4 regions of the Gordonia sp. w5E2 genome follow, and region 2 is predicted to be linked to each of the others. Evidence: predicted binding sites of a transcription regulator. Region 2 holds the regulator's gene; each other region holds the start of a gene.
The links. The regulator LexA, encoded in region 2, represses DNA repair genes until DNA is damaged. The targets are predictions, from matches to a motif close to CGAACANNTGTTCG.

Region 1 (7,287 bases), 540 kb from region 2:
CACCTATCGCAGTCAACCGTGGACGCAGGAACTGTGTCGGATAGTTCGACGGCGTGATCCCCGTCGCCCAGGCATCGGTGGCGGCCAGCTCGACATCCGACAATCCCGGCAGCGTCGGTACCTGCGCAGATGACTCCAACTCGAGATGTTCGACGCTCGCGGTGGCCGCGGCGCCCGCCTCCCACAACGCTTGTCGTCGACTCATGCCGAAACACTCGAACGCCCCCGCGCCCGCCAGCCCCTCCAGGTGCGCGAGGTTGAGATCGGCTCGCCGCGACAGGTCGGTGATGCTCGCATACGGACCGTCGACTCCCCTGGATTCGACGATGCGCGCCGCGACGTCGTCTCCGACCCCGCGTATCGACGCCAATCCGAGCCGCACGTCGAGTCCGTCATTCTCCAACGTCGCCTCGGCCAGCGACGCGTTGATATGCGGTCGGTGCACGTCGACGCCGTGTCGGCGGGCGTCGGCGACCAACGACTGCGGCGAGTAGAAGCCCATGGGTTGTGCACGCAGCAACGCGGCGCAGAAGGCGGCCGGATGGTGCAGCTTGAACCACGACGAGTAGAAGACCAACGATGCGAAACTCTGCGAATGACTTTCGGGGAAGCCGAAATTGGCGAAGGCTGCCATCTTCTCGTAGATCCGGTCGGCGATGTCGCCGGTGATGCCATGCGAGCGCTGCATGCCCTCGTAGAAGCGTCGACGGAGCTGGTGCATACGCTCCGGTGATCGCTTCGACCCCATGGCCCGACGGAGCTGATCCGCCTCGGCGGCGTCGAATCCGGCAACGTCGACGGCCAACTGCATGAGCTGCTCCTGGAACAGCGGTACACCGAGTGTGCGCTTGAGCGCGGGCCACATCGACGGATGCTCGACGGTCGGCTCCTCCTGGCCGTTGCGTCGCCGGATGAACGGGTGAACCGATCCGCCCTGGATCGGTCCCGGACGGATCAGTGCGACCTCGACGACCAGATCGTAGAAGCAGCGCGGCTTCAATCGCGGGAGGGTCGCCATCTGCGCTCGCGATTCCACCTGGAAAACCCCGACAGAGTCTGCGCGACAGAGCATCTCGTACACGGCCTGCTCGGTGAGGTCGAGTTTGGCGAGGTCGACATGGATGTTCTTGTGTTCGGCGACCAGATCGATCGCGTAGTGCAACGCCGAGAGCATCCCGAGGCCGAGTAGGTCGAACTTGACCAAACCGATTGCGGCACAGTCGTCTTTGTCCCACTGCAACACACTACGGTTCTCCATCCGCGCCCACTCCGTCGGACAGACATCGGCGATGGGACGATCACAGATCACCATTCCGCCGGAGTGGATGCCGAGATGCCTTGGCATGTTGGCGATTTCGCCAGCGAGGTCGAGTACGTCGTCGGGCGCGGTGTCGGGCATCTTGCTCCAGGCGTCTTGCTGACCGCTGGCATAGCCGAGTGCCCGCGCCATGTCGCGCACCGACGATCGACCCCGATAGGTGATCACGTTGGCGACCTGTGCGCTGTACTCGCGGCCATACCGTCGGTACACGTACTGGATCGCCTCCTCACGACGGTCCGATTCGATGTCGACGTCGATGTCCGGTGGCCCGTCACGCTCGGGCGAGAGGAACCTCTCGAACAGCAACTCGTTGGCCACCGGGTCGACGTTGGTGATACCCAACGCGTAACACACCGCGGAGTTGGCAGCACTCCCCCGACCTTGGCACAGGATGTCGTTGCGTTTACAGAAGTCGACGATGTCGGCGACGACGAGAAAATAGCCGGGAAAGGTGAGCGTCTCGACGATCGCCAGCTCGTGCTCGATCTGCCGGTACGCCGCCGGATGTTCGGCCGGTGTCCCATAGCGGCGTCGTGCGCGGGTCATGGTGAGATGCCGTAGCCAACTGGACTCCGTGTGCCCGGCAGGCACGTCGAACGGCGGCAACTGCGGCGCGATCAATCCGAGCGAGAAGGCGCAGTCGTCGGCGAGGTCTGCCGCGGTGGCGATGGCGTCGGGGTGCGCGGGCAGCAGGCGCATCATCTCGTCGCCACTGCGCAGATGCGCACCGCCGACCCCCGGCATCCAGCCTGCGATGGTCTCGATGTCGGTGCGAGCACGGACCGCCGCCATCGCCAGTGCGAGGCGTCGACGACGTGGCCCCGCGAAGTGCGCCCCCGACGTCGCGACGGTCGGCAGGCCGAATCGCCGCGCGAGGTCGGCGAGCACCGCATTGCGCTCGTCGTCGTCGGGCAGACCCTGCGCGGTGAGTTCAACGACGACGTCGTCGCGTCCGAACCGCTCGACCATTCCACCGAGAGCGGCCTCGGCAGCACCGATACCCGCACGATCCAACGCTCGCCGAACCGCGCCCTTGCGACAGCCCGTCAGGATCATCCAGTGCCCGGCGTCGCGGGTCAGCCGGTCGACGTCGTAGCGCAGCAACCCCTTCTCACCGCCGGACATGTGGGCGTCGGCAATAGCCCGTGACAACCTCCGATACCCCTCACTGTCACGCGCGAGGACCAGCAGATGCTCGCCGGCCGGATCGGTCACCCCGGTGCGGGTCACGTCCGGCTCCAGGGAGAGTTCGGCACCGAACACCGTCGGCATCGCGAATTCCTTTGCGGCCTCGGCAAATCGGACCACACCGTAGAAGCCGTCGTGGTCGGTGATCGACAGACCGGTCAGGTCGAGTCGGGCCGCCTCCTCCACCATCTCCTCGGGCATCGACGCCCCGTCGAGAAAACTGTAGGAACTGTGCGCGTGCAGTTCCGCGTAGCGCACAGACGATCGCTCACGAGACACCTCCGGCGCCGTGTAGGCGCCTCGCTTGCGCGACCACGCGGGGCTGTCGTTGCCGTCGCCCGCCAGCTCGGGACCGAAGAACTCCCCGGGACGACCGCCATCGGGCGAGCGCCCCGACAGCACCCGCTCCATCTCCCGCCACGTCGGCGGGCCCTGGTTCCAGCCCACTCAGCCAGTATAGAACACGTGTTCGACACCGGTCGACGCTAGATGTGGGTCGAACTGAAGGATGTGGGCGCTGCAGCACCCACATCCTTCGATTGGACCCACATCCTCGCGCGACTCGACGACGTACGGCACCCGCGATCGTTCCGGCGCCGCAGCACCGTCAGTCGACTGACACCGCCCGCGGGATTCGACGATCCGCCACGGTCATGGCGATCAACGCCGCTCCGATCACCACGACGGCCCAGCCCGCGATGTGGAGTCCACCATCGGTTGCGCGGGCCCCGAAGGCGATCCCGATGAGGCTCGACGAGAAGATCGCCCCGAAGTACATGAACGTCCGGTACAGCCCGGATGCCACACCGATCGACTCCGGCGGACTCTGCGTGTAGAGCGTCGCCTGATTCGCATAACCGCTCAGTCCGTTGGCAACGCCGAACAAGAACGTCATCGCGAGCAGGACCCACAGCCCGGACGAGTGATGGATCGCCACCGCGGTCACTCCGGCACCGACGAAGCAGAAACCCGTGAGAATCAACGGGATTCGCACCCACCCGTGCGTCGAGTTCACCCGTGCGCACACCACGCTCAGCGCGGAGTACGGGATGAGGATGAGCCCGACCTGCGCCGCGGAGTATCCCGCGGACTGCTCCATCCACTGGCTGATCCCGTACATCGCCGTGTACGAGCCGAGACCTGCCAGCATCTGACGCAGGTAGGTGCGCACCAACGGGGAGTTGGCCGCGAGCATCCGCACATCAATGAGAGGTTGTGCCGCGCGCAGTTCCCAGAACACCAGGAGGAACCCCGCTGCGACGATCACCGCCAGCAGCCACCACTTCGGTGCACCGAGCCCGGCGAGGAACTCGAGCGTCGCGATCACGGTAACCGCGAAGAGTGCCACCCCGACGACGTCGACCACGCGGACGAGGCCACCGAAGCCGCCCACATGCATCGGACCGTCACGAGGGATGCTGCGCAGCGCCCACACGAGGGTGATCAGCGCGATCGGAATATTGACGAAAAACACTGCCCGCCAGCCGAACACGCCGGTCAGCACACCACCGAGCGGCAGTCCGATCACCGCGATCACCTGGGCGGCGATCGAGAACCCACCGAGCACGCGACTCGGCACTCCCATCCCGAATGAGTCGGCACGAGACCGCACGAGCGCCATCGCCGTCGGATACGCCGCAGAGGTGCCGATGCCGATCAGGGCACGCGAGAGCATCAGGCACCAGAACGCCGGCGCGGCGGCACCGATGACACCGGCGATCAGCAGGACGACCAGCCCGGAGGCGAAGACGCGACGAGGACCGAAGACCGTCGCGAGTTTGCCCATTGTCGTTGTGCCACTGCGCTGCACAGGTAGAGCACTGAAATCAGGATCGTCGTCTGTGCCGGACCTCGATGGAAGTCGACGCCGATCCCGACGAGCGCGGTGGCGATCATGGAACTGTTGATCGGGTTGAGTGTCGACCCCATCAACAGTGGCCCGGTGAACCGCCAGCCGAACGGATTGCGCTGTGCCACACCGGCGTCGCCGGTGGCCACGGCGCTCACTGAGCTGTGGCGTCGAGGAGTTCGAGAAGCTCTGCGGTCGAACCTGTCTCGGCGATCTGGGGGAACACCTCGCGCACGCTGTGCGCGTGACGCTCCCCGTCGGAATCGGTCATCGCGTCGGTCGGCAACGTCACGTTGAACCCCGCTTCGTGTGCGTCGCGGGCCGTCGATTCGACGCCTGCGCCGCTGGCGATCCCGACGACGGCGACCTGGGTGACGCCCCTGGAACGCAACTCCTCGAGGAGTGCGGTACCCGCGAATGCGCTACGCGAATGTTTGGTCACCACCAGATCGTCAGGCTCGGGGGCGAATTCGTCGATGAGCTCGGTCCACTCCGTCGGCAGTTGCGGCCTCGCCGATCCAGAGTTGCGGTCCGTCCGTCCGGGAGGCACGGCGTCGACGTTGACCATCACCACGAGCTGCCCGTACTTGCGGAACCTGTCGACCAATTGTCCCGCGCGGTCGACGATTTCCGACGCCGGATACGGTGCGAGATTGTCGCGCAACGCGATTCCACGTTGCATGTCGATGACGATCAACGCGACCCGCGGGTCGAGCGCTGTCATGGCCATGGATTCCTCCTTGATCGAAGCGACTGTCAGGACTCCGCCACACGGCGGAGAAGCTCTGTTGCGGTGGCGATCTGCGCCCGTTCCTCGTCGGTGAGAACCTGCCCGAGCCGGTCGGCGAGCCAGTCCTCGCGAGCCAATCGTCCACGCGCGTAGGTCTCACGAGCCTTGTCCGAGAGATCGAGGAGTGTCTTTCGACGATCTTTCGGATGAGGCGTCCGGACAATGAGCCCCTGCTCGAGCAGCGCCGCAACTGTCGTCGACATCGACTGTGGGCGAACACCTTCGGCTCGGGCGAGGTCGTTTGCCGTCGCCGGTCCCCCACGTTCGAGCCTGCCGAGCACGTTGGTCTGCGACCGCGTGAGATCCCCGATCGGGCCCTGCGCCCGAAGTCGACGATTGAGCGCCGCAAGCACGGGGCGCAGGGTCGCGGCGATCTCGGCGGCACTTTCGGACATATTGTGAGTCTAGCAAATAATCAGCTAACTGATAAGTTGACTGATTGAAAAGACATTGCCGACAACTTCTCCCGACACTCCATTGGCGCCCCCACCCCCGCGCCCCCAGCATCCTGGTGCCCGAAAGCCCTCAGCGTCCCAACAACCTTCCGTCGACCTCCCTCGGTACCGTGGATCGGTGACCGACACCCCGTATCTCGCCGTAGACCTCGCCCGCCTCGATCGCAACCTGCAGGCGGTCGCCGAGCTCGCGCGGAACGCTCACGTCGATCTGCGGCCACACGCCAAGACGCACAAGACCGTAGAGCTCGCTCGACGCCAGATCGACAGCGGCGCTGTGGGACTCACGGTGGCGACGATCGGTGAAGCAGAGGCGTTCGCCGATGCGGGCGTCTCCGACCTGTTCCTCGCGTATCCGCTGTGGGTGAGCGCGCACAAGGGTTCTCGACTGCGCGCGCTCGCCGATCGGGTTGCACTCCGTCTGGCCGTCGACGCCGTCGAAGGGGCCACGCGCCTTGCCGCCGAACTACCCGGCGCCGAAGTTCTCGTCGAGGTCGACTCCGGACAACACCGGACAGGCGTGGCACCTGAGTCCGCCGGCGAGGTCGCAGTAGCCGCGCAGTCGGCTGGGCTCGACGTGGTCGGGGTCTTCACGTTTCCCGGCCACGGATACGGCCCAGGACATGCACGCAGTGACGCAGCTGCACAGGAGATAACTGCACTCGCAACGGCGGCAGAGCGGTTGCGCGACAAAGGAATCGAGCCACGTGTGCGGAGTGGCGGCTCGACGCCGACGATCGAGTTCGCGGATTCGGGCGTGCTGACCGAGATCCGACCGGGCGTCTACCCGTTCTACGACGCCCAGCAGGTGGAGCTCGGCGTCTGCGGATTCGACGATGTGTCACTGACCGCCGTCAGCACCGTCGTTCATCGCGACGGACGTCGTGTGGTTCTCGACGCGGGCAGCAAGATCATCGGGGCCGACCGGCCCGCGTGGGCCAGCGGGCACGGTCGGATACTCGACGAGCCAGACGCACGCATCGTCGCACTCTCCGAACACCACGCGGTTGTCGAGTACCCGGACGAGAACACCCCCGAGCTCGGCTCGACGGTGCGCGTCGTGCCCAACCACGTCTGCACCGCGGTGAACCTCGTCGACGAGCTGGTCGTCGGTGGTGGTGACGATGGTGGCGCGGTTCCGACGTGGCGCGTGATCGCCCGCGGCGCGAACAGCTGACCGCAGACTCCGCGCGCGTGCGCGGCCGGGCCGCCTCAACCGCCTGGTCGGCGCAGAACCACCCCGGCCCCGCGCAGGAACTAGGGGAAAGATTCTTTCCGTGGGTTTCGCACCCTTTCTCGAGAAACAACACGAGGAAACGTACAGAACCCGGGAAAGAACCCTTCCCCTACTTTCCGCACCGGCGCGCACACCGGAACGCCGCTACTCGTACACGCCCTCGACCATCCAGTCGCCCGCCCGGTAGTAGAGCAGCAGCGCGCGTGAATCCTCTAGGAGCACTTGGGCTCTGGCGACGATGCCGGTGTCGTCCATGCCCGCAGGCCACGGTCCGGCCCACCAGCTCAACGCCCAGGTGTCGCGGGCGGCGTCGCGGCCGGGACGTGCCATGCGTACGACGGCGGGCTCGTCGGAGAACGCTCCCCGACCGGTGACGGTCACCGGTTGCCCCGACGCGTCGGTCAACGACACCGGGGCGCGGGACATGACCGCGGGTGCGGGCTGGGG
Region 2 (7,287 bases):
AGCGAACGAGCTGAAGTCCTCGCGTTCCATCTTCGACGAGTCGGCCAGCACTACGACGCGCTGCGCGGCGGCGACGATGGCCGACTTGACCGAGGCTTCTTCCGCGTCGGGGGTGGACAGGCCGTGGCCTTCGCTGATCCCGTTGGTGCCGACGAAGGCAACCGAAGCACGCATCTTTCGCAGCGCTGCGACGGTCTCGGCTCCGACTGCGGCCTGGGTGAGTCCGCGGACTCGACCGCCGACCATGAGTAGGGTGGCCCGCTCGTGCGCGGTGAGTGCCTGCCCGAGCTGGAGGCTCGTGGAGATCACCGTGAGCCTGCGATCCGAAGGCAGCAGCTTGGCGGCCTGGTAGGTGGTGGTTCCGGCGTCGAAGATCACCGATCCACCGTCCGAGGGCAGAAACCGTATCGCAGCGCGTGCGATCGCGGCCTTCTCTGCGGTGTGGGAGGACTCGCGCTGGTCGAGTCCCAGCTCGTTGACTACCTCGACCGTCCCGGCCTTGACTGCTCCACCGTGGACGCGTTGCACGCTACCTGCGCGCTCGAGGACCGCGAGGTCGCGGCGCACCGTCTCGCTCGTCACGTCGAACCTGTCGGCGAGGGCGGTTACGGATGCGCGGCCGTGCGCGCGCACCTGATCGGCTATTGCTCGCTGTCGCTCTTCGGCGTACACCTGTCGACTCCGATCTGTGGTGTGGCTCGCGCTTCGGCGAACCATCTGTGGGTCTGTGTTCTGTGGATCCGGCTGCTGTGGATCTGGCTTCTGCGGATCATCGTGAGTTTGGTTCTGTGTGGCATTCGATGTTGATATATCTGTGTTTACGCCCGTGTGTGTTGACAAGTCAAGTGTTTCGAGTAACTTTGATCACAGAAATTCACGACGCCGGGTATCCCTCACAGATCACCGCACCCGGCCGATCGACCCGGAAGGCAGCAGACGCAATGGAGAAGCACCTGGTATCGGAGAATCGGGTCACCATGAACGGTCAAGGAGAGTTGTCGGGAACACCCGTCGTCGCAGGGTTCGCCTACGGGCCGGTGTTGTGGCCGGGTGGGCGCGTCACGTACGACGAGACGTCACTCGGCACCGATCGCGTTCTGGCCGAGGACGAGCGGGACGCGGAGGCGGAACGCCTCGTCGCCGCCGCGGCAGTCGTCGCGGGCAGGCTACGTCATCGCGCGTCACACGCGTCGGGAGCTGCGGCCGAGGTCCTTGCTGCGACCGCCGGGTTGGCCGAGGATCGGGGATGGATCGGTGCGGCGAAATCTCGTGTCGCGAAGGGCGCGTCGGCGCCCGCCGCCGCGGTCGCGGCCACGGCGCAGTTCTCCGAGATGTTCGCCAAACTCGGCGGGTTGATGGCAGAGCGGATCACCGACCTCAACGACGTTCGTGACCGAGTGGTCGCCGAGTTGCTCGGCCAGCCGGAACCGGGGATTCCGACGCCGAGTCACCCGTCGATTCTCTTCGCTGACGACCTCGCTCCCGCGGATACCGCCGGGCTCGATCCCGCGGTGATCGTCGGGCTGGCCACGCGTCTCGGCGGACCGACCAGTCATACCGCCATCATCGCGCGGCAGTTGGGCATCCCGTGCGTGGTCGCTGTGGCGCGACTTAGTGAGATCACCAGCGGCACAATGGTTTTGCTCGACGGAGGCGCGGGGTCGATCACCGTCGAACCAGAGGGGGCCGAGGCGCGTGAACTCGTCGAGCGCAGCGTTGCGGAGGCCGCGCTTGTTGCTGCGTGGCGTGGCCCCGGCCGGACTGCCGACGGCACCGCCGTCGCCATCCTCGCGAATGTTGCCGACGGCGTCTCCGCGCGCAGCGCTGCCGATGCGCCAGTCGAGGGCATCGGGCTGTTCCGCACCGAGTTGGCGTTTCTCGACAGGGCGGATGAGCCCGATGTGGACGAGCAGACGCGGCTGTACCGCGACGTGTTCGAGGCGTTCGCGGGCCAAAAAGTCGTCATCAGAACGCTCGACGCCGGTTCGGACAAGCCGCTGGCCTTCATCGAGCACCCGGACGAGGCGAATCCCGCACTCGGCGTACGCGGCAACCGCATCGGCGACGACCACCCCGACATCGTGCGAACTCAGCTCGACGCGATTGCGCGCGCGGCAGAGGAGTCCGGCACGACGCCGTGGGTCATGGCACCGATGATCGCCACGGCCGCGGAGGCCGCACAGTTCGCCGAACTCGTCCGTCAGCGTGGTCTGACGGCAGGCGTGATGATCGAGATCCCGGCAGCGGCGATCCTGGCGCCGGCGATTCTGGCCGAGGTCGACTTCGTGTCGATCGGAACCAACGACCTCACCCAGTACACGATGGCCGCCGACCGGATGTCGGCAGAACTCGCCGAACTCACCGACCCGTGGCAACCGGCGGTGCTCGCACTCATCTCGCAGGTTGCGACCGCCGGCGCCCAGCAGGGCAAACCCGTCGGAGTCTGTGGCGAGGCCGCGGCCGACCCGTCGCTCGCATGTGTGCTCGTCGGGCTCGGAGTCACCTCGCTGTCGGCGGCTCCGGCGGCGACGCCCGCAGTCGGAGCAAAGCTGTCGACGGTGACGATGGAGCAGTGCCGGGCTGCCGCCGCTGCCGCACTTGCCACCTCGAGTCCGGCACTCGCCCGACGCGCAGCCGCCGAGCAACTCGACGGCTGACACAGACCCCGCTGGTCAACGACCTGCGGGGCCCGTTCGGCGCATCAGACCCGTCGCATCACCGTGACGACTTTGCCGAGGATGGCGGCGTCGTCTCCGGGGATCGGATCGAAGAGCGGATTGTGCGGCATCAGCCAGACGTGGCCGTCTTTGCGCTTGAAGGTCTTCACCGTCGCCTCGCCGTCGATCATCGCTGCGACGATGTCGCCGTTGTCGGCGACATTCTGCTGACGCACGACAACCCAGTCGCCGTCGCAGATCGCGGCGTCGATCATCGATTCGCCGACGACGCGGAGCAGGAACAACGAGCCCTCACCGACGAGCTCACGCGGAAGCGGGAAGACGTCTTCGACCGCCTCCTCAGCGAGAATCGGACCGCCCGCCGCGATACGGCCGAGTACCGGAACGAACGTGGGGGTCGGGAGATCTCCGTTGATGGCATCGGAGTGATGTGCATCGGGAGCCTCGGAGACGTTGACCGCCCGCGGACGGTTGGCGTCGCGCTTCAACAGGCCCTTGCGCTCGAGGGTGCGCAACTGGTGTGCGACCGATGACGTGGACGTGAGGCCGACGGCGTCGCCGATCTCTCGGATGCTCGGCGGATATCCACGCTCGCGCACCGACTTTCGGATCACATCGAGGACGCCACGCTGGCGATCGGTGAGTGTTGCCTCGGCGACGGCCGGATGGATCGGTGCCTCCTCGCCGCCTCCACTCTTCTTGCCTTCGACGCTGCGACCGTTGCCCTTGGGCGACGACGGGCCGCGTCGTGACTTCTCTGTCATCGGTTCCGTCCTTCCTGATGTGTGAAGCGGGTGCTGTTGTGAACCGGGTGCTGCTGTGAAGCGGGGTGGGGTGCGTCTTTCTTCCATCGTCTGGCGCCGACAGTAGCGGAGGCCACTGACAACATCAAACATTTGTTCGACGTGTCGCAGGACTTTGTCGGACCCCTCTGGTAGAACTCGAACATCAGTTCATCGAACGCTTGATCGACCATTGGAGGTAGCGATGACCAGCTTGATGACCAACCCGGTGACCCGCACGATTCCCAGCACGTCGAGTGCATCCGCGGCAACACCGCCGACCACCCGATCTGCAACGCCGCGACCTGCATCGACGACGCGTCCCCGAGTTCACCGCGCCACGGTGGTCAGTGGACGTGCACCGTCGAATCCCGCGCGTAGCGACGAGCTAAGTGTGGCGGGGCGCGTTCGAACGACTGAGTCCCGACGGACCGCCGTCGCAGACGTCGCGCCGCGGCCTCGGCGTCGGATCGCGTTCGATCACGGCACCTCAACGCGGCCTGCGGGCACGCGATGCGCCGGTGGCGTCGGAGAGCTGGTGGCGGCCCGTCGGCGCCGGGCAGCGGTCTTGGCGGTGCTCGCGGGAGTCGGGTTGGCACTGACCGTGTGGGTGGTCGGGACCGTCGGCGCCGACTACCAGCGGGCGAGCGTGCCGTCCTCGACCTCGACGCAGGTGGTCCACGTGCGTTCCGGCGAATCGCTGAGCTCGATCGCGGCACGCGTCGCGCCCGATGTGCCGCGTCAGACAGTCATCGACGAGATCATCGACCTCAACGATCTGCCGTCGAGTGGGCTGCGCGTTGGCCAACCGCTTGTCACACCCGCGTACCGCTGAGCGCTGGCGGTATTCTCGATGTCACAGGGTCCAGTCGGAAACCGACACGGTCACCGCTGCGGTCTCGCTTCCGCCGGTCGTCAGACGATCGGACCGAGCCAGACCGACGGAGCCGCTGCGTCCCGAGATCTGCACGAGGACTACATGCGCTGCCCGTTTTGTAAGAACGAAGACACCAAGGTCGTCGATTCGCGTGTCGCCGATGAGGGGCAGGCGATCCGGCGTCGTCGCGCGTGCAGCGAGTGCGGGCGGCGGTTCTCCACAGTCGAAAGTGCTGTTCTGGCAGTCGTGAAGCGAAACGGTGTGACCGAGCCGTTCAGCAGAGAAAAGGTGATGCGCGGGGTACGACGCGCATGCCAGGGACGTCACGTGAACGAAGACGATCTCGCACAGTTGGCTCAGCAGGTCGAAGACGCGGTGAGGTCGTCCGGTTCGGCCGAGATCCCCAGCAACGAGGTCGGTCTGGCCATCCTCGGCCCGCTCCGCGACCTCGACGAGGTGGCGTACCTACGTTTCGCCTCGGTCTACCGGTCGTTCGATTCGCTCGAAGACTTCCAACGCGAGATCGACGACCTCCAGGGCAACCTCACCGGTTCGCACGAAGGCTCCGACGACCTCGACACGCCCGCCACCCGCGACGACACTGTCGATGCTGCGTCGAGTCCGGCGGGTCCGGTCTCAACCGAGTCGGTCAAGAGCTCGTAGCGCCCGTTTCTCCGAAATGGGATAGGCGGTACCGAGTTTCTGGGCAAAGAGGCTCACCCTCAGCTCCTCGACGATCCACTGAGCTTCCTCGCTGACGATGTCTCGGCGCGATTCGGGAAGCTGTGTCAGGCGCTGGTTCCATCGTTCGGTGACCCTGTCGATGGCGGCCATTCCCTCGCGGTCGCGGTTCGCGGCGGCAGGAAGCTGCTCGAGGCGCTGTCGTGCGGCGGTCAGGTATCGCGGAACGTGCTGCAGGTGTTCGCTAGCCGTTGCGAGAACGAATCCGTCGAAGACCAGGTTGTTGAACTGTTCGGCGACGTCGTCGGCTGCTGTTTGACCCGAGTGGCGGTCGATCTCGGCACGCAGGGGAGCAACCTCACGCAACACATCGACAGCAAGAGCGAAATACTCCGGCGCCGCAGCCGATACACGCGGTCGCAGTGTCGAGACCAGCTCATCGAAGGCCGAGGGTGTGCGGATCGAGCCCAAATCGACTGCTGCGGGAGCGATGTCGCGAATCGCCCGACGGGTGCAGTCTGCATACAGCGCGTCGGGTGACGCATAGGGACTCTGGCTCAGTGCCAGCCGACCGGCCGGGTCGAGCCCGGCGCTGATCTTGCGTGAGAGCGGCGGGATCGCGTGGTCGAGCAGTTCGATGACGGCACCGTGCAATTGCGCACGTCGCTGGGCGTCCGACGTCGCGAGCGTCCGCGCCACCCCACGGTTACGCTCTCCGTCGACGACCTCGAGTGACGGATATCGCGTGATCTGTTGTCCGGCAACGCTATCGACGCTCGACTCGGCGAGTGTTCCGATTCCGTCGGCCGTCCACGTCGTGTACACCCGACGCGGCGTCGGCGCGGGCGCCTCACCCTCGATGCGTCGGCGGAGCTCGGCGAGGGACTTGCCGGTAGCGACCGACTCCTCTCGGTCATCGATCACGACGAAGTTCATGCGAAGGTAGGCGGGGAGTCGCTCCGGAGTGAAGTCGTCGGCCGCAATCGTCTGCCCGGTGATCGTCGACAGCTCACGCGCGAGGCCGTTGATGAGCGGCTCGCGGCGTGGGGTGAGACGAGACAGGGCGAGATCGGCGAATCGCCCGGCCGGTGCCATCGTCTTGCGGATCGTCTTGGGCAGCGTCTTGATCAACTCGGTGGCGAGTTCGCTCCGCATTCCCGGGACCAGCCAGTCAAAGCCCGCCGGGCGCACGTGTCGCAACAGCGGGCGTGGAATGAGCACGGACACACCGTCATCGGGTGCGCCGGGCTCGAATCGGTATCGCAGGCGGTAGCGGGTATCGCCCTGTTGCCACTCGCCGGGATAGTCGGCATCGGCGACGTGGACGTCGGCGGCGACGTCCTCCGGGGTGAGGTCGAGCAGCGACTGGTCGGCGCGGCGCGCCTTCTTCCACCAGGTGTCGAAATGGCGTGCCGAGGTGACCTCCGCGCCGATGCGATGGTCGTAGAAGTCGAACAGTTGGTCCTCGGTGATCACCACGTCGCGGCGTCGAGCGCGGTGTTCGACCTCGGCGGCGTCGGACAGCAGTGCTCGATTGCGGTCGAAGAACGGATGATTCGTCTTCCAATCACCTTCGACGAGGGCGTGCCGGATGAACATGTCACGCGCGGCGGCAGGGTCGATGGGTCCGTAGTCGACGCGGCGTCGGGCCACCAGCGGGACGCCGTAGAGCGTCGCGCGTTCGTATGCCATCGTGGCACCGCGCTTCGACGACCAGTGCGGCTCGCTGTATGTGCGTTTGACCAGGTCGCCTGCGAGTCGTTCGGCCCACAGAGGGTCGATTCCCGCGACGGTGTGCGCGAAAAGCCGGGACGTTTCCAGGATCTCGGCGGCCATCAGGAACGCGGGCGGCTTCTTGGAGAGTGACGAGCCGGGGAAGATCATCAGGGTCGTGTTGCGTGCGCCCGTGTACTCCCGACCTTCGGCGTTGCGGGCGGCGATGTTGCTCAGGAGCCCGGACAGTATCGCCTGGTGGATCGCATCGGTGTGGTGCGACGCCTCGGCCTCGCCAGACTCCTTCGACGACCAGCCGAGATCGTCGACGATGCGCCGAAGCTGTCGGTGCAGATCCTGCCACTCGCGGATGCGGAGGTAGTGGAGGAACTCGCGTTCGCAGGTGCGGCGGAACTGGTTGCCGGACAGTTCTTGTCGCTTCTCCTGGAGGTAGCGCCACAGTGCGAGGTAGCCCATGAAGTCGGAGCCGGGCACGACGAACCGCTTGTGGGCTGCGTCGGCGGCTTCGCGATGATCGCCGGGTCGCTCGCGGACG
Region 3 (7,287 bases), 1.2 Mb from region 2:
CCCTGCTCGGCAAGGCGAGTGAATAGTCGGGGTAGCGCCATGCTGTCGCAACCCCGCTGCAACGGTCGCAGATCTCAAACACGTTGCGACGACGCGACGCGAGAGCGCAATGGCGCGAAATCGCGCGATTGCTGTCGTTTTGGTGGCACCCTGGGTATCACTTGTTATCAGGGGGGCCTGATCGGCGTGCTCGGGGGCCCACTCGGTGTTCTGCTCGGATTCGGTCTCGGTGCCGCAGGCGGCGCGCTCGTTGATGCCAGCCGCTCCGACGACCTCGACGACGCGATCACGGAGTTCGGCAAGACTGTTCGCCCCGGCGGCAACGCCATCATCGCGCAGACCGACGAGGCCGACACCGCAGCTCTCGACGCCCTGGTGACCAAGTACGACGGTGCCATCGTGCGTCGCCCGCTCGACGAGGTTCTGGCCGAGCTCGAGGCTCAGCAGGACGCTGCAGAGGCTGCAGCCGAGGCCGCTCGTAAGAAGCTCCACGACGAGAAGAAGGCTGAGAAGAAGGAGAAGCGCGAAGAGCGCGTCGAAAAGCTGAAGGCGAAGTTCTCCTGAGCTGACACTCCTACTGCTTGAGCGAGACCCCTTCGACGACGCGTCGAAGGGGTCTCGTTCTGTTTGTGGCGGGTTTGGGTATTGGCGAATCTTGTTGCGGCAGTATGGACTTCCTCGGGCGTGTGATGTCGGCGACCTGATGTATGCAGATGAGCGATCCGACGGGAGCCTTAAGCGCATATGGACTTTTCGATCGACTAGTTGTAACACCCGGGGAGGTTGTGAACGGCGTGGCGTCTGTGAACAGGTGAGGGCCTCCGGTATCGGTGGGGTTACCACACACACGCCGACTACCAAGAGGCCCTCATGACACACCGTAATGCCTTCCTGGCCGAACGTGGCCGTCTGTCGCTGGCCCAGTGCGTCGTGGAGTCCGGCTGGACGCTGCGGCGAGCTGCTGAACGGTTCAACTGCTCACCCGCTACGGCCAAGAAGTGGGCCGACCGCTATCGGCAGGCCGGTGCGGCCGGGATGACCGATCGCTCCAGCCGCCCCCACCGATCCGCCAACCGGCTCGCGCGGCGGCGGGAACGACGAATCATCAAGGTGCGCTTCTGCCACCGGTGGGGAGCCGCCCGGATCGCGGCGCATTTACACATTGCGCAATCGACCGTGGAGGCAGTCCTGGCGCGCTATCGGATGCCGTTGCTACGCCATCTCGACCAAGCCACCGGCCTGCCGGTGCGCGCGCCACGCCCCCGCCGCTACGAACACGACAATCCTGGTGATCTGGTCCACGTCGACATCAAGAAGCTCGGCCGCATCCCCGACGGCGGTGGACATCGCCAACTCGGGCGCACGATCGGCAATCGGCACAACAACAAGAAGGGCCGCGGCTACTCATTTCTGCATCACGCCGTCGATGACCACTCACGTCTGGCCTATTCGGAGATCCTCGGCGATGAACGCAAGGAGACCGCCGCCGGGTTCTGGACCCGTGCCAACGACTTCTTCACCGCTCACGGCATCACCGTCACCCGAGTCCTGACTGATAACGGGTCCTGTTACCGCTCAAGGGTTTTCGCTGAAGCTCTCGGCCCCGACATCAGGCACAAACGGACCCGCCCCTACCGGCCGCAAACCAACGGCAAAGTCGAACGATTCAATCGCACCCTGGCCTCGGAATGGGCCTACGCACAGCTCTACACCTCTGATGGGGCCCGGGCGGCGACCTACAACGACTGGCTCCACCACTACAATCACCACCGAACCCACAGCGGCATCGGCGGCCTCACCCCGATCGAACGCCTACACGTTCACAACCTGGCCGGGTCTTACAACTAGTCGGCTGAGTCGGTCACACGAATCATGTTGTTGTACAAGCGGAGTGGGTCCGCATTGCGTCTGGCGCGGTGAATATCCACAAGTCGATCTTGTGTTCGAGATTTCCTCGACGCTGTCGGTATTGTCGGGTAATGTAGAACACATATTCGACATGACGTGGGGCGGGGGTGGCGGCACGTGAACGGCAACAGCAATCGCAACAACAGCGAAAACGGTGGCGCGCCTTCGGCTGTGGGGTCGTCTGTGTTGGCCTCTGCTGCGGTGGGTTCTGCGGATGCGGTGGTGGCGGAGAAGCTGTCGCGCTTGGCGTCGGTGTTGGATGAGTTGGCTGCCGTCGATGTGTCGCTGGTATCCGACGCGGCGCTGGTCGAAGCCACTGTGGAGGCCGAACGCCTGGCGTTGCGGACCGCGGGCGCTGTCACGGATCGGTTGATTGTGGAAGCCTCCGACCGCGATCTACCCCGCGCCCTGGGTTTCCGCGATGTTCGCAACTTTATGGGGCACGGTCTGCACATTGGTGACCCGGCGGCGCGGCATCGGGTGATCGCGGCGACCGGATCGTTCACCACGATCTGCGGTGACCGACTACCACCGTCGTGCCCGACGTTGGCTGGGTATGTGGCGGAGGGTCGGGTCGCGGGCGCGCACGTGCGTGCGGTGTTGGAGGTGTTGGAGGCGATCCCCGGTGAGGTGTCGGCCGAGACGAAAGCTGCCGCCGAAGCGCAGATGGCCGGGTATGCGGTCCAGTTCACGCCCGCCGAAATCACCAACCTCGGGTCACGATTGTTGGCGCATCTCGATCCGGACGGGACACTCACCACCTCGAAGGACCGTAAACGTCGACGCCGTCTGTGGGTGAACCGACAGAACGCGCAACTCATGTCACGGTTGACCGCCGATCTCGATCCGATCGCCCGCGCCCGACTCGATACGGTGCTCGACTCGTGGGCCAAACCCGGCATGAACAACCCGGATGATCCGGAGTCGCCGGTCGGTCCGATCGCGACCGCGAATGCCGAGCAGGTCGCGGCGGCCGCGCTGCGTGATGAACGCTCGCCTGCGCAACGCAACCACGACGCCTTCTCCGCACTGCTCGGGCAGGTGTTGGAGTCGGGGATGCTGGGTAACACGCATCGGGGGTTGCCGATTCAGGTGATCGTCACCACCAGCCTGCACGAGTTGGAAGCGCAGGCGGGGATCGCACAAACCACGTCCGGAACACTGCTGCCCATTCAGGACGTGATCAACATGGCCGCCTCTGCCGGAGCGAGTCAGTATTTGGCGGTGTTCGGTGACCACACCAGTGTCCCGCTCTACCTCGGTCGGTCGAAGCGGATCGCGTCGCTCGGGCAACGGTTGGCCTCGTTCGCCTCACCCGGCGGGAAGATGTGTTCGGCACCCGGCTGTAACCAGCCCGCGTCACGGGTGCAGATGCATCACGCCGCGAAAGACTGGGCCGACGGCGGACTCACCGATATCGATCAACTCGTCCCGGCCTGTGATGTGCACAACCGCAGAGTCGGCACGAAACCCGGCCAGTTCACCACCCGCATGATCACCGAAGGACCCGACACCGGTCGCGTCGCCTGGCGGCTCAACGCCAAACCGGGTATGCCGGAGAATCCCGAACGCATCAACCGCATCGCCGACGTCAAAGCCGACTTCCACGACTACCTCGCCGCCGAACACACCAGCAACGACGCTGCTGCAGCCGCAGCACGCGCGGCTGGTACCGGGATCGACACAGACACAACCGTTACCTGGATTGTGTTGCCGCACTTGGTGCCCAACCCGCCCAGCGGGCGGATCGAGCTCGCACTGGTGGGCAGGGTGCCTGTCGGCGATACCTCGCTCCTGAGCAGGCGGGTCGACATCCGATGGAACCTCTCCAGGCCACTCGAACTCGACCCCGAGCCGCCCACAGATCCGGAAGCGCCAACGGGTCCAGCTCCACCAGCCGGCCCCATCGCGCCCCACGGCGCCGACCCGCCAGACAGCCTCGGCCCACCGCTGGCCGACGCCGCCTAACCGGCCGCGGCGACCAGGCCGACACGCTGAACTATCCGGACGCAACGTCGAACCTGGTTGTGCCGCAACCCGTCTACACCCCGCCACCACACTCGGTGGCGGGGCAGACGTGGTTGGGCACATCTGCTTAGGGCGACGGATGAAAGCCGGAACGGCCTCAGGCCCCAGAGGTAGCGCGAGATTCGCGAAGCTCGGCGGCGTCGTCGATGGCTGTGCGTAGTCGTCGAACTGCTTCGCGAAGTGTGTCGGGTTGCAGGGTCGCGAAGCTGAGTCGTGCACTGTCGGTGAGATCGGCATCGACGGCGAATGCCGAACCCGGAACGAACGCGACGCCGTAAGACAGTGCGACACTCAGGATCTCGCTGGTGTCGACACCGGGCAGTCGCACCCAACAGAACATGCCGCCGCTGGGTGAGGTGTATTCGACCGAATCGCCGAGCTCGTCGTCGAGAGCAGACGTCAGGGCGTGTGCGCGGAACGCGTATGCCGAAGCGATCGTGTCGATGTGGGCGTCGAACCACGTTGTGTCGGAGAGCAAGTCGGCCACCATGAGTTGGTTGAGCGTCGATCCGCACAGGTCTGCAGACTGTTTCAGTCGTTCCACTAAATCCACCACAGCGGGTGTCGCGTTCAGCCAGCCAACGCGCAGCGCCGGTGCCAGTGTCTTCGACGCAGAGCCCAGCCGAATCGTGCGATCGCCGGGAATCGGTGTGGGCGGAGCCCCGTCGAACGCCAAGCGTCCATATGGATCGTCCTCGACGATCCAGAATCCGTATGTCTCGGCCAAATCGGCCAGACTGTTGCGGGTCGCAGTGCTCGCGGTTGCTCCTGAGGGGTTGTGGAAGTTGCTCACCGTATGCACTATTCGCGGCCGGACGCCACGTTCGAGGAGCCTCGAAAGTGCTCCGACGTTCGTACCGTCACTCGTGATCGGCAGGGCCACGATCTCGGCGCGGACGCATTGAAACGCTTGTAGGGCACCGACATACACGGGATCGTCGACGACAACGACGTCTCCGGGGTCGACCAGTGCCTGAGCGAGCAGCGACAATGCCTGCTGAGATCCGTGCGTCAGCAGGATTCGGTGTGGGTCGACGCCTTCGACGCTCGCAACCACATCGCGGCAGAGCGATACTCCGCGGCTGGTTGTGTACTGCAGCGCATTTGGGTGGCCGATCATTCGTGTAGCGGCGTCGGCTATGCGGTCGCCCGGGATGAGGTCGGTGGCGGGAAGGCCGCCTGCGAGGCTCAGCACTCCGGGTTGCTCGGTGACCTCGAGGAGGTCGCGAATCGCCGAGCCTCGAACTCCTCGGAGTGCTGCTGACTCGATCGGGACTGTGGGCATTGTCGAGGAATGCGGCATCGCACATCGCTCCTGTTCTCGGGAACTGAACGGGGGAGGTGATGCGGATGGTCACCGGGAAGGCGTGCATCGGGTGGATCGCCTGCCACAAGACTAGCCGAAAGTCTCACTAAGCGATATCGAAATCCCAAATAGTGAAATCCACACGATCGTCTTCGCGTGGGCTTCGCCCCGCGACGGGAGCGTTAATCTAATGAAAACGACTATCGTTTACAATAGTGACATGAAGGTACGCAACTCGGTTCGCTCGCTGAAGAACAAGCCCGGCGCCCAGGTGGTGCGACGTCGCGGGCGCATCTTCGTCATCAACAAGAAGGACCCTCGGTACAAGGGCCGCCAGGGCTGACTACTGCGGCAAACCGCCGATGGTTCACTGCTCGGATGAGAGAGTCCCGGGTCGTAGGTGACCTTCCGCCAGAGCTCGATCTCTCCCCATTCTCGGGCTGGGTTCGATTCGCCGAATTGCCGAGCGCCGATGTGCCGCGTGGGCCAGGCGTTTACGTAGTGGTGCGACCTACTGACGCCCCGCCGCAGTTCCTCGATGTATCACCGGCCGGCCGTTTCAAAGGCATCGATGGCACCGAGCCTGTCGCGGATCTCCGAGACCGTTGGGTGTCCGAAAGCCGTGTGATGTACATCGGCAAGGCGAACGTCGGCAGGAGCGGCCGACGCGGGCTGCGTCGACGGCTGGATGAATATCGTCGCTACGGGGCGGGTGCACCCGTCGCGCACTCAGGTGGCCGACGCATCTGGCAGCTCGCCGATCATGGCGATCTTCTCGTCGCGTGGCGTGAGACCCCGGACGCCGATGCCGCCGCTATCGAGACCGCGATGATTGCTGCGTTCCGTCGCCACCATGGGCGTCTGCCCTTCGCCAACGCGCGGCTGTGATGCGCGCAGGCCGCGTTAGGGGCACTCGACGGTCGTCCCGCCGTCGTCGTATCGGCGACGCTCTGCGACGAGGTCGGTTCGCATAGGAGTCAGCACCTGCCGGGATCACTTCAGCGACTGACGAAGTGGGACCGAAAAATAGCAGAGAAGAACACTTTTCACCCCTATCGCTCTTCAGATCACAAAGCTGCCATGGTGAGACGTGGGAATCGAGACGGGATGGCACAGGTTCGTGCCTTTCCGACCGCGGCACTCGGTTTGGGACTAGCCTGAAAAATGGTCCTGGAAATTGTCGGGATTTCGCAAGAGTGACGACAATGAATGGCATCGATCACAGCTTCTTCGGGAACGTGGGATCGACCGCTCTGCCGCTGAACATGTTGCCGTCACGACCACTGACCAACAGAGAGAAGGCATTCAGAATGCACTACAGTGCCGGCAACTATGAGGCTTTCGCACGACCGCGCAAGCCTGACGGAGTCGAGGACAAGACCGCGTGGTTCGTTGGCGCCGGGCTCGCCTCCCTGTCGGGAGCGGCGTTCCTGATCCGGGATGCGCAAATGTCCGGCGACAAGATCACCATCTTCGAAGAGCTCGATCTGCCTGGTGGCGCGCTGGACGGCATCAAGGAACCCAAGAAGGGGTTCGTCATTCGCGGCGGACGCGAGATGGAGACCCACTTCGAGTGTCTGTGGGATCTGTTTCGCTCGATTCCGTCGATCGAGCAGGACGATGCCAGTGTCCTCGACGAGTACTTCTGGCTGAACAATGACGATCCGAACTTCTCGCTGCGGCGTGTCACCATGGAGCAGGGTGTCGACGCAGGCACGGACTTCAAGTTCAAGCTCACCGACAAGGCCCAAAAGGACATTGTTCGCATCTTCCTCGCCACCCGAGAGGAGATGGAGAACAAGCGCATTGAGGACGTCGTCAGTGAGGAGTTCTTGAACAGCAACTTCTGGCTGTACTGGCGCACAATGTTCGCATTCGAGAATTGGCACAGTGCACTGGAGTTCAAGCTCTATTTACACAGGTTCATTCACCACATCAAGGGATTGCCGGACCTCTCGACGCTCAAGTTCACCAAGTACAACCAGTACGAGTCGCTGGTGCTCCCGCTCTACAAATGGCTGCTCGATCACGGCGTCACGTTCCGG
Region 4 (7,287 bases), 1.1 Mb from region 2:
CATCGCGGTGGCGGCCGCCGGATCTCCCACCACGTCGTTGACGGCCTCGGCGATTCCGTGTTCGAAACCGACAGCATCGGTGGGGTCGTAGGGGACGAGTCGTCCGGTGACGTTGTCGCGCACCACTTCCGGGATTCCACCGACGGCCGACGCGACGACGGCCGTCTGGCATGCCATCGCTTCGAGATTGACGATCCCGAGCGGCTCGTACACCGAAGGACACACGAAAACATCTGCTGCGGTGAGGATTTCGCGGATTCGGGGTAGCGGGAGCATCTCTCGCACCCAATGGACTCCGTCGCGTGCGGCAGCCAGTTCGGCGACGGCGGCCTCGGTCTGTGCTGCGATCTCGGGGGTGTCGGGGGCGCCCGCGCACAAGACGAGCTGGATCGCCGGATCAAAGTGATGTGCGGCGGCGATGAGATGCCCGACGCCCTTCTGGCGCGTGATGCGCCCGACGAACGCGACGACGGGACGCGACGGATCGACCCCCAGCCGCACCAACGTCGACTCCTGGTTGTAGGGCTCCTCGACCGGGTACCACAGCGTCGTGTCGATTCCGTTGCGCACGACGTGAACTCGCTCGGGGTCCAACCGCGGGTAGGCGTTCACCACGTCGGAGCGCATGCCCGAACTGACCGCGATGACGGCGTCGGCGTACTCGACGGCGTTGCGTTCCGACCAGCTCGACACCTGGTAACCACCGCCGAGTTGTTCGGCCTTCCATGGCCGCAACGGTTCGAGGGAGTGGGCGGTGAGGATGTGTGGGATGCCGTACAGGCGAGCCGCGAGGTGCCCGGCGGTACCGGTGTACCAGGTGTGCGAGTGCGCGATGTCGGCGTCGGCCGCTCCCTGCGTCATCCGAAGGTCTGTCGAGAGCATCGACAGCGCCGGATTGGCGTCGGCCAGCGCGGGGTCGGGGGAGTAGACGAAGGCGTCGTCGCGCGGAACGCCCATGCAGTGCACGTCGACGGTGACGAGACTTCGGAGATGCCGGACCAGTTCTGTGACATGGACTCCGGCGCCGCCGTAGACCTCGGGTGGATACTCCCGCGTCATCATCGCCACCCTCATGGGTCCTGACGCTAGTGCCATGCGTCCGACTTCGCCATTCGCGTGTGGAATCGCTCGAGAACGGACCCGCGATTCGTATGGCCCCACTGGTGGTTGGCGGTTAAGTTGGGAGTGTGAGATCGCAGCCGCACGTTCTCGGAATCGTCCTCGCCGGTGGCGAGGGAAAACGCCTGTACCCGTTGACCAAGGACCGCGCCAAACCGGCCGTTCCGTTCGGTGGTGCGTACCGGCTGATCGACTTCGTGCTGTCGAATCTGGTCAACGCGGGGTACGAACGAATCTGCGTGCTGACACAGTACAAGTCGCACTCACTCGACCGTCACATCTCGCAAACCTGGTGGACATCAGGATTTCATGGCGAGTACATCACGCCCGTTCCGGCGCAGCAGCGTCTCGGTCCGCGGTGGTACACGGGCAGCGCCGACGCGATCTACCAGTCGCTGAACCTGATCTTCGACGAACAGCCGGAGTACATCGTCGTGTTCGGTGCCGATCACGTGTACCGAATGGATCCGTCGCAGATGGTCGAGGCGCACATTGCGTCCGGCGCCGAGGTGACAGTCGCCGGTATCCGGGTGCCGCGCGTCGAGGCGTCGGCCTTCGGTGTCATCGACTCCGACGACTCGGGCAAGATCACCCGCTTCCTGGAGAAGCCGAGCAATCCGCCTGGGACACCTGACGATCCGGACGTCACCTTTGCCTCGATGGGCAACTATGTGTTCACCACCGATGCGCTTGTCGAGGCGATCATCAAGGACGCTGCCGATGCCGACTCCGATCACGACATGGGTGGCGACATCATCCCGAGCTTCGTCGACCGCAAGGCCGCCTACGTGTACGACTTCAAGGACAACGAGGTTCCCGGGGCCACGGAACGCGACAAGGGCTACTGGCGTGACGTCGGAACGCTCGACGCGTTCTACGACGCCCATATGGATCTCGTGTCGGTGCACCCCGTCTTCAATCTCTACAACCAGAACTGGCCGATCCGCGCCGAGTCGTTGAATGTTCCGCCCGCCAAGTTCGTGCAGGGTGGCTCCGCGCAGGATTCCGTCGTCGGCGGCGGCAGCATCATCTCGGGTGGGACGGTGTCGCAGTCGGTGATCTCCGCGAACGTGCACGTCGAAGACGGCGCGATCGTCGAGGGCAGTGTGTTGATGCCCGGTGTGCGGATCGGCAAGGGCGCCGTCGTGCGGCACGCGATTCTCGACAAGAACGTCGTCGTCTCCGACGGCCAGCAGGTCGGCGTCGACATCGCCGCCGACCGCGATCGTTTCGCCGTCAGCAACGGCGAGGTGGTCACCGTGGGCAAGGGCATCCGCATCTAAAGCGCATGCCCGCGGCAGGGTGCTCTCAACCCTCTGCTCTCAACGCTGCTGTCGGGCCTCGAGCTGCGCCAGCGCGGCGGCGACGAGGGATTCGATCTCGGTGCCGTCGTCGGCGGGTAGCGCGTTTACCGGCCACCAGCGCAGGTCGTCTGACTCCGAGCTGATATCGAAGTGGGGAAGCCCGCCACCCGGTTGCGACGGCGCGACCGCGGCGAAGCGCACGTCGAGGTGTCGGGTGGGCTCGCCGAGAGAACAGGTGATGGGGTGGGTGTGGAGTTGGGCCAGCGCGCCGAGTGTGAGGTCGTCGATTCCCGACTCCTCGCGCGCCTCGCGGAGTGCGGCGTCGGCGATCGAGTCGTCGGACTCTTCGCAGTGCCCACCGAGCTGAATCCATTTGCCCACACGCGGATGCAGCGTCAGAAGGACGTGGGCGTGCGTGGCATCGAACACGATTGTCGACGCGGTGAGATGTCCGGGAACGCTGCGGCGCAGACACGCATCCGGCTGCGCGTCGAGGAAAGCGAGATAGGCGTGTCGCAGCGAATCCTGTTCGGGCGCCTGCGCATTCCATGACCGAAGAAGTTCGACGGCCGATGAGTGAAGGGAATCAGCGCTCATCGCTCGATCACCCACTCGTCGGTCGGAGCCGGCTCGCGTAGCTGCTGCGGTTGGGCGGGGTATCCGATCGCGATGGCGCCCAACGGTTCCCACGAGGGGTCGACGTCGAGCTCGCGACGCACGACCTCCGGCGCGAAGATCGTCGATCCCACCCAGCAACTACCGAGCCCGCGGACCGACAGCGCGACGAGCAAGCTCGCGACCGCACCGCCTGCGGCGACGGTGAACATCGTGTGCTCTGCGGCGTTGCGACGTGAGTCGGGGTAGGTGTGCGCGCCGTCGCCGATGAGCATCGGGATCACCAGTTCTGGTGCGTCGTAGAGGATCTGGCCGCGCCGCACACGCTTGGAGATCGACTCGGGTGACTTGTCGTCCGACGAGAGGTCGGCTCGCCACGCGTGTCCCATCGCGTCGAGCAGACGGACTCGACGCTCACGAGATCGCACCCAGACGAAACGGAACGGATGGGTGTGGTGGGGCGCCGGCGCTGTCAGCGCGTCGGCTAATGCGGCCCGGAGATCTTCGGGCGCAACGGGTTCCGACGAGAAGTCGCGGATAGATCGTCGGGTCAGGATCGCCTCGACCCTGCCCTGCGTGATGGCTTCGGCGGTGCCGAGGCGGAACAGGTCCTCGTCGGCCGGTCGCACGAGTCGCGCGGCAGTCGATCCGTCGTCGTGCACGCGAAGCCCGCGCACCACCGCAACCGGAACGCCGTCGAGCTTTCCCTTCACCAGATCTGCGGCGGACGCGATCTCGTCGGCGACGGCGATGTCGGTGACGATCAACGGGTTGCCGTACGAGTCCTCGCCGCCCTCGTAGGGGTGGCTCACGGCGATTCCCGACGCACCGATCGCGACGTCGGTCTGTCCGGTACGCCAGGCACGGCCCATCGTGTCGGTGACGATGACCGCGACGTGGTGACCCGTGAGTCTCGCGATGGCTTCGCGCAACAGTCGTGCGCTGCCGTCGGGGTCCTCGGGGAGTAGAGCGATCTGGTCGGTCGGCACATTGGAGCCGTCGACGCCCGCGGCGGCCTGCACGAGGCCGAGTTTGTTCTCGGTGATCAACGTGCGGTTCTTGCGCGCGAGGACGCGCACGGACTCGGCGTCGATCAGCTTGCGCCGCAGCGCATCACGCTCGTCGAGGTCGGTGGGCGCCGGAATCATCCGACCCTCGGTCTTGGAGAACACCTTGCTGGTGACGACGACGACATCGTCGTCGCGTAACCACGGGGCGCGGCGTGTGATCTCCGCTGCGAGGTCGGTCGTGGTGTCGAACTCGGGCAGACCGGTGACGGGGATGATCTCCAGAGCCGCGGGGGCGCGGTGGTCGCGGAGTGCTCCGCTTCGCGACGCTGCGCCGGCGTCGGCCATCATCGAGCGTCTCCGGCCGCGTCGGGGTGCGCAGCCCGCGGAATGTCGACGCCGACGAGGGCGCACGCGTCACGGACCATCACGGCAGTGGTCTGCGGGTCGGTCATGAGCAGCGGTGCCGTCCCGATGGCGATGCCGTCGACGTGTGCGGTGTCGCCCTCGGCGATCAGCCACCCGTCGAGGATGCCGTTGGCGCTGCGGGCTCCGTAGTGGGCGGCGATGGCCTCAGCGGACGACTCGACGCCGATGACCGACAGGCACTCGTCGGCCATTCCCCGCAGCGGACGATTGTCGATCACCGGCGAGATGCCGACCACTGGCGCCGACGTGGTGCGCAACGCGCTCCGGATGCCGGGAACGCTGACGATCGCCCCGATGCTGACCACGGGATTGCTCGGCGCGAGCAGGATGATGTCGGCGTCGGCGATCGCCTCGGCGACCCCTGGTGCCGGTGCGGTGTCGTCCGACCCGACCTGTGCGAACCCGAAGGTCGGGATCTGCGCACGGTGTTTGACCCACCATTCCTGAAAATGGATCGCGACGCGTTCGCCTTCGCTCCCATCGGATTTGGCGACGACGACGTGTGTCTCGTGTCGTTCGTCGGTTGCGGGCAGTAGTCGCACGCCGGGCTGCCATCGCCGACACAGTGCGGCGGTCACATCGGCGAGCCGGTAGCCCGCATCGAGCATCTGGGTGCGGATCAGGTGCGTCGCCAGGTCGCGGTCGCCGAGTCCGAACCAGTCCGGGTCTGCGCCGTATGCGGCCAGTTCCTCCTTGGCGTGCCACGACTCGTCGGCTCGACCCCAACTGCGCTCCGGGTCGATTCCACCGCCGAGCGTGTACATACAGGTGTCGAGGTCGGGACAGATGCGCACGCCGTGCATCCATGCGTCGTCACCGACGTTGACCACCGCGGTGATCTCGTTTCCGTTGCTCGATGCCGAGTCGCCCGCGGCAACCGGAAACGGCGTCGGACCGAGCAGTTCGCGGACCCCGGACAAAAATCGTGCGCCGCCGACACCGCCGACGAGTACCGTCACCTTCACAACGACCCACTCTAGTGAGTCGGGATCGAGTCGATATCATGGACCACGACGCCGCGCCCGCCATTCGCATCTGATGTGACATTGATGTGTCCGCGCAACACAACTCGTGTCTTACGGGGAGTTCTTGTCGGTCGATGGTATTAAGGAATATTTTGATTCAACTTGACCGGACACGTCTCTGGCGTGTCTAATCACATCAGTGTCATTTCTGGTTCGAGATCGAGAATCGGTGCACCGCAACGAAGTTCGATCACTTGTTCGAATTCGGAAAGGTTGATCGGACACCGTGGTGGTGCCAGATCGCGCCGGACACTTGGTGAAGATCGAGAATGTACGGGTATGAGTGGTGGTGTGGCACCGATGCCGCGCCGCTGTGACGACAGAGAACAACGACTTCCCAGGCAGGAGGCGCCGACGATGGCATTCGACAACGCGATCGGCAATCCCCTTGAACCACACGGACATTCAGAGATCGCGTCCCCGTTGAGTGGGGATGCGAACTACACAACCCTTGGGCCCGTTGATGATTCATTGATCGGGACACCTGAGATCGGGACGCCCGAGGTTTCACTTGGCGCTGACGAGAACTTGCAGCGCCGTCATCTTTCCTTGGTGCCCAACGACTTCGAGGGCTTGTTCGACGCAATCGAAGACCAATGGCAAGATCGCGCGCTGTGCGCGCAGACCGATCCGGAGGCGTTCTTCCCCGAGAAGGGCGGCTCCACTCGTGAGGCGAAGCGCATCTGCCAGGGCTGCGAGGTGAAGGCCGAGTGCCTCGAGTACGCCCTGCACAACGATGAGCGTTTCGGGATCTGGGGCGGCCTTTCCGAGCGTGAGCGTCGCCGCCTCAAGCGCGGCATCATCTGACGGTTTACTCGGGTCCCCGGTCGATGATGTCCTCGTCGAGACCCAGGTGTGTTGCGACCTGCTGTACCAAGACCTCGTGAACGAGATCGAGTAGGTCCTCGCCCTTCTTCGCCCTGCTCTCCAGCGGCCGGCGGAACAGGATGATCTGCGCCCTGGTCGGCGCTCCGTGGACATCGACCCCCGCGGGCATCAGACGCGCAAGCGGGACGGCTCCGTCGGCGGTCACCTCGTCGGGCCACTGCACGGTTTCGGGGTCGCGGGGCAGCAGACGTGGGATTTCGTCGACGGCGATGTCGAGTCCGGAGAGCTCGTCGTGCCAGCGAGCGTCGATCTCCGCGAACGCCTCAAGGACAACCGTGTCGAATTCGTCCGATTTGCTGCGCCACGCAGGCACGCCCTGCGGCAACAGCGGGGAGCGCAGCCCCCGGCCCCGTCGGTCGCGGCGTGCTCGACGCGCTGCGTGCACAGCCGAGAGCCGCATATCGGACACCCGGTTCTCCGAGGAGCGCACCGGCGAACCCTGGCCTCGATCGCGCGTTGCGCGCCGCCGTTCGATACGCATGCCGAGATTGTAAGTCTCCACCCACCGGTGTCGACTCGGAGGCGTCGGGCCGCGTGTCGGGCCGTCCGCGCCGCGTGTCGGCCCTCGCATCCCATGTCAGACCTCGAGCCGCGTGTCGAAACACCGTTCGCCGGGGCGTGGGACTAATCTTTCTGCTGTGAAGCTTCCCCGACAATGCTGCCGCCCGGCTTGCTCCCGGTCGGCGGTTGCGACCCTGACCTTTGTGTACGCCGAGTCGACGGCGGTCATCGGTCCTCTCGCCACGTCGGATGAGCCGCACTCGTGGGATCTGTGTGACGAGCATGCACGACGCATCACCGTGCCGCGCGGGTGGGAAATGCTCCGCAGCGAGCGGGGATTCTCGGCGCCGGTCGCCGAAGACTACGAATTGACGGCCCTTGCCGAGGCTGTACGTGAAG

Region 1: the regulator LexA is predicted to act here: its motif matches at 2,968-2,981, upstream of RND64_RS07405 (error-prone DNA polymerase).
Region 3: the regulator LexA is predicted to act here: its motif matches at 1,984-1,997, upstream of RND64_RS15300 (HNH endonuclease signature motif containing protein).
Region 4: the regulator LexA is predicted to act here: its motif matches at 5,687-5,700, upstream of cofD (2-phospho-L-lactate transferase).

What each region holds. Positions count from the first base shown of each region.
Region 1 covers NZ_CP144213.1:1,615,321-1,622,607, reverse strand. The annotation lists gene RND64_RS07405 (error-prone DNA polymerase) at 1-2,956, opposite strand, end outside; gene RND64_RS07400 (MFS transporter) at 3,117-4,295, opposite strand; gene RND64_RS07395 (hypothetical protein) at 4,229-4,507, opposite strand; gene RND64_RS07390 (cysteine hydrolase family protein) at 4,513-5,088, opposite strand; gene RND64_RS07385 (MarR family winged helix-turn-helix transcriptional regulator) at 5,115-5,543, opposite strand; gene RND64_RS07380 (alanine racemase) at 5,722-6,780, shown strand; gene RND64_RS07375 (DNA polymerase Y family protein) at 6,985-7,287, opposite strand, start outside.
Region 2 covers NZ_CP144213.1:2,157,723-2,165,009, forward strand. The annotation lists gene RND64_RS09845 (DeoR/GlpR family DNA-binding transcription regulator) at 1-672, opposite strand, end outside; gene ptsP (phosphoenolpyruvate--protein phosphotransferase) at 942-2,657, shown strand; gene lexA (transcriptional repressor LexA) at 2,702-3,349, opposite strand; gene RND64_RS09860 (LysM peptidoglycan-binding domain-containing protein) at 3,666-4,295, shown strand; partial or broken gene nrdR (transcriptional regulator NrdR) at 4,440-4,874, shown strand; gene hrpA (ATP-dependent RNA helicase HrpA) at 4,974-7,287, opposite strand, start outside.
Region 3 covers NZ_CP144213.1:3,376,417-3,383,703, reverse strand. The annotation lists gene RND64_RS15315 (DsbA family protein) at 1-26, shown strand, start outside; gene RND64_RS15310 (DUF1269 domain-containing protein) at 40-564, shown strand; gene RND64_RS15305 (IS481 family transposase) at 871-1,848, shown strand; gene RND64_RS15300 (HNH endonuclease signature motif containing protein) at 2,026-3,876, shown strand; gene RND64_RS15295 (aminotransferase-like domain-containing protein) at 4,034-5,239, opposite strand; gene ykgO (type B 50S ribosomal protein L36) at 5,463-5,585, shown strand; gene RND64_RS15285 (hypothetical protein) at 5,621-6,130, shown strand; partial or broken gene RND64_RS15280 (oleate hydratase) at 6,553-7,287, shown strand, end outside.
Region 4 covers NZ_CP144213.1:3,264,311-3,271,597, reverse strand. The annotation lists gene glgA (glycogen synthase) at 1-1,074, opposite strand, end outside; gene glgC (glucose-1-phosphate adenylyltransferase) at 1,188-2,402, shown strand; gene RND64_RS14725 (NUDIX hydrolase) at 2,442-3,020, opposite strand; gene RND64_RS14720 (coenzyme F420-0:L-glutamate ligase) at 3,017-4,396, opposite strand; gene cofD (2-phospho-L-lactate transferase) at 4,393-5,439, opposite strand; gene RND64_RS14710 (WhiB family transcriptional regulator) at 6,049-6,306, shown strand; gene RND64_RS14705 (metallopeptidase family protein) at 6,311-6,787, opposite strand; gene RND64_RS14700 (DUF3499 domain-containing protein) at 7,026-7,287, shown strand, end outside.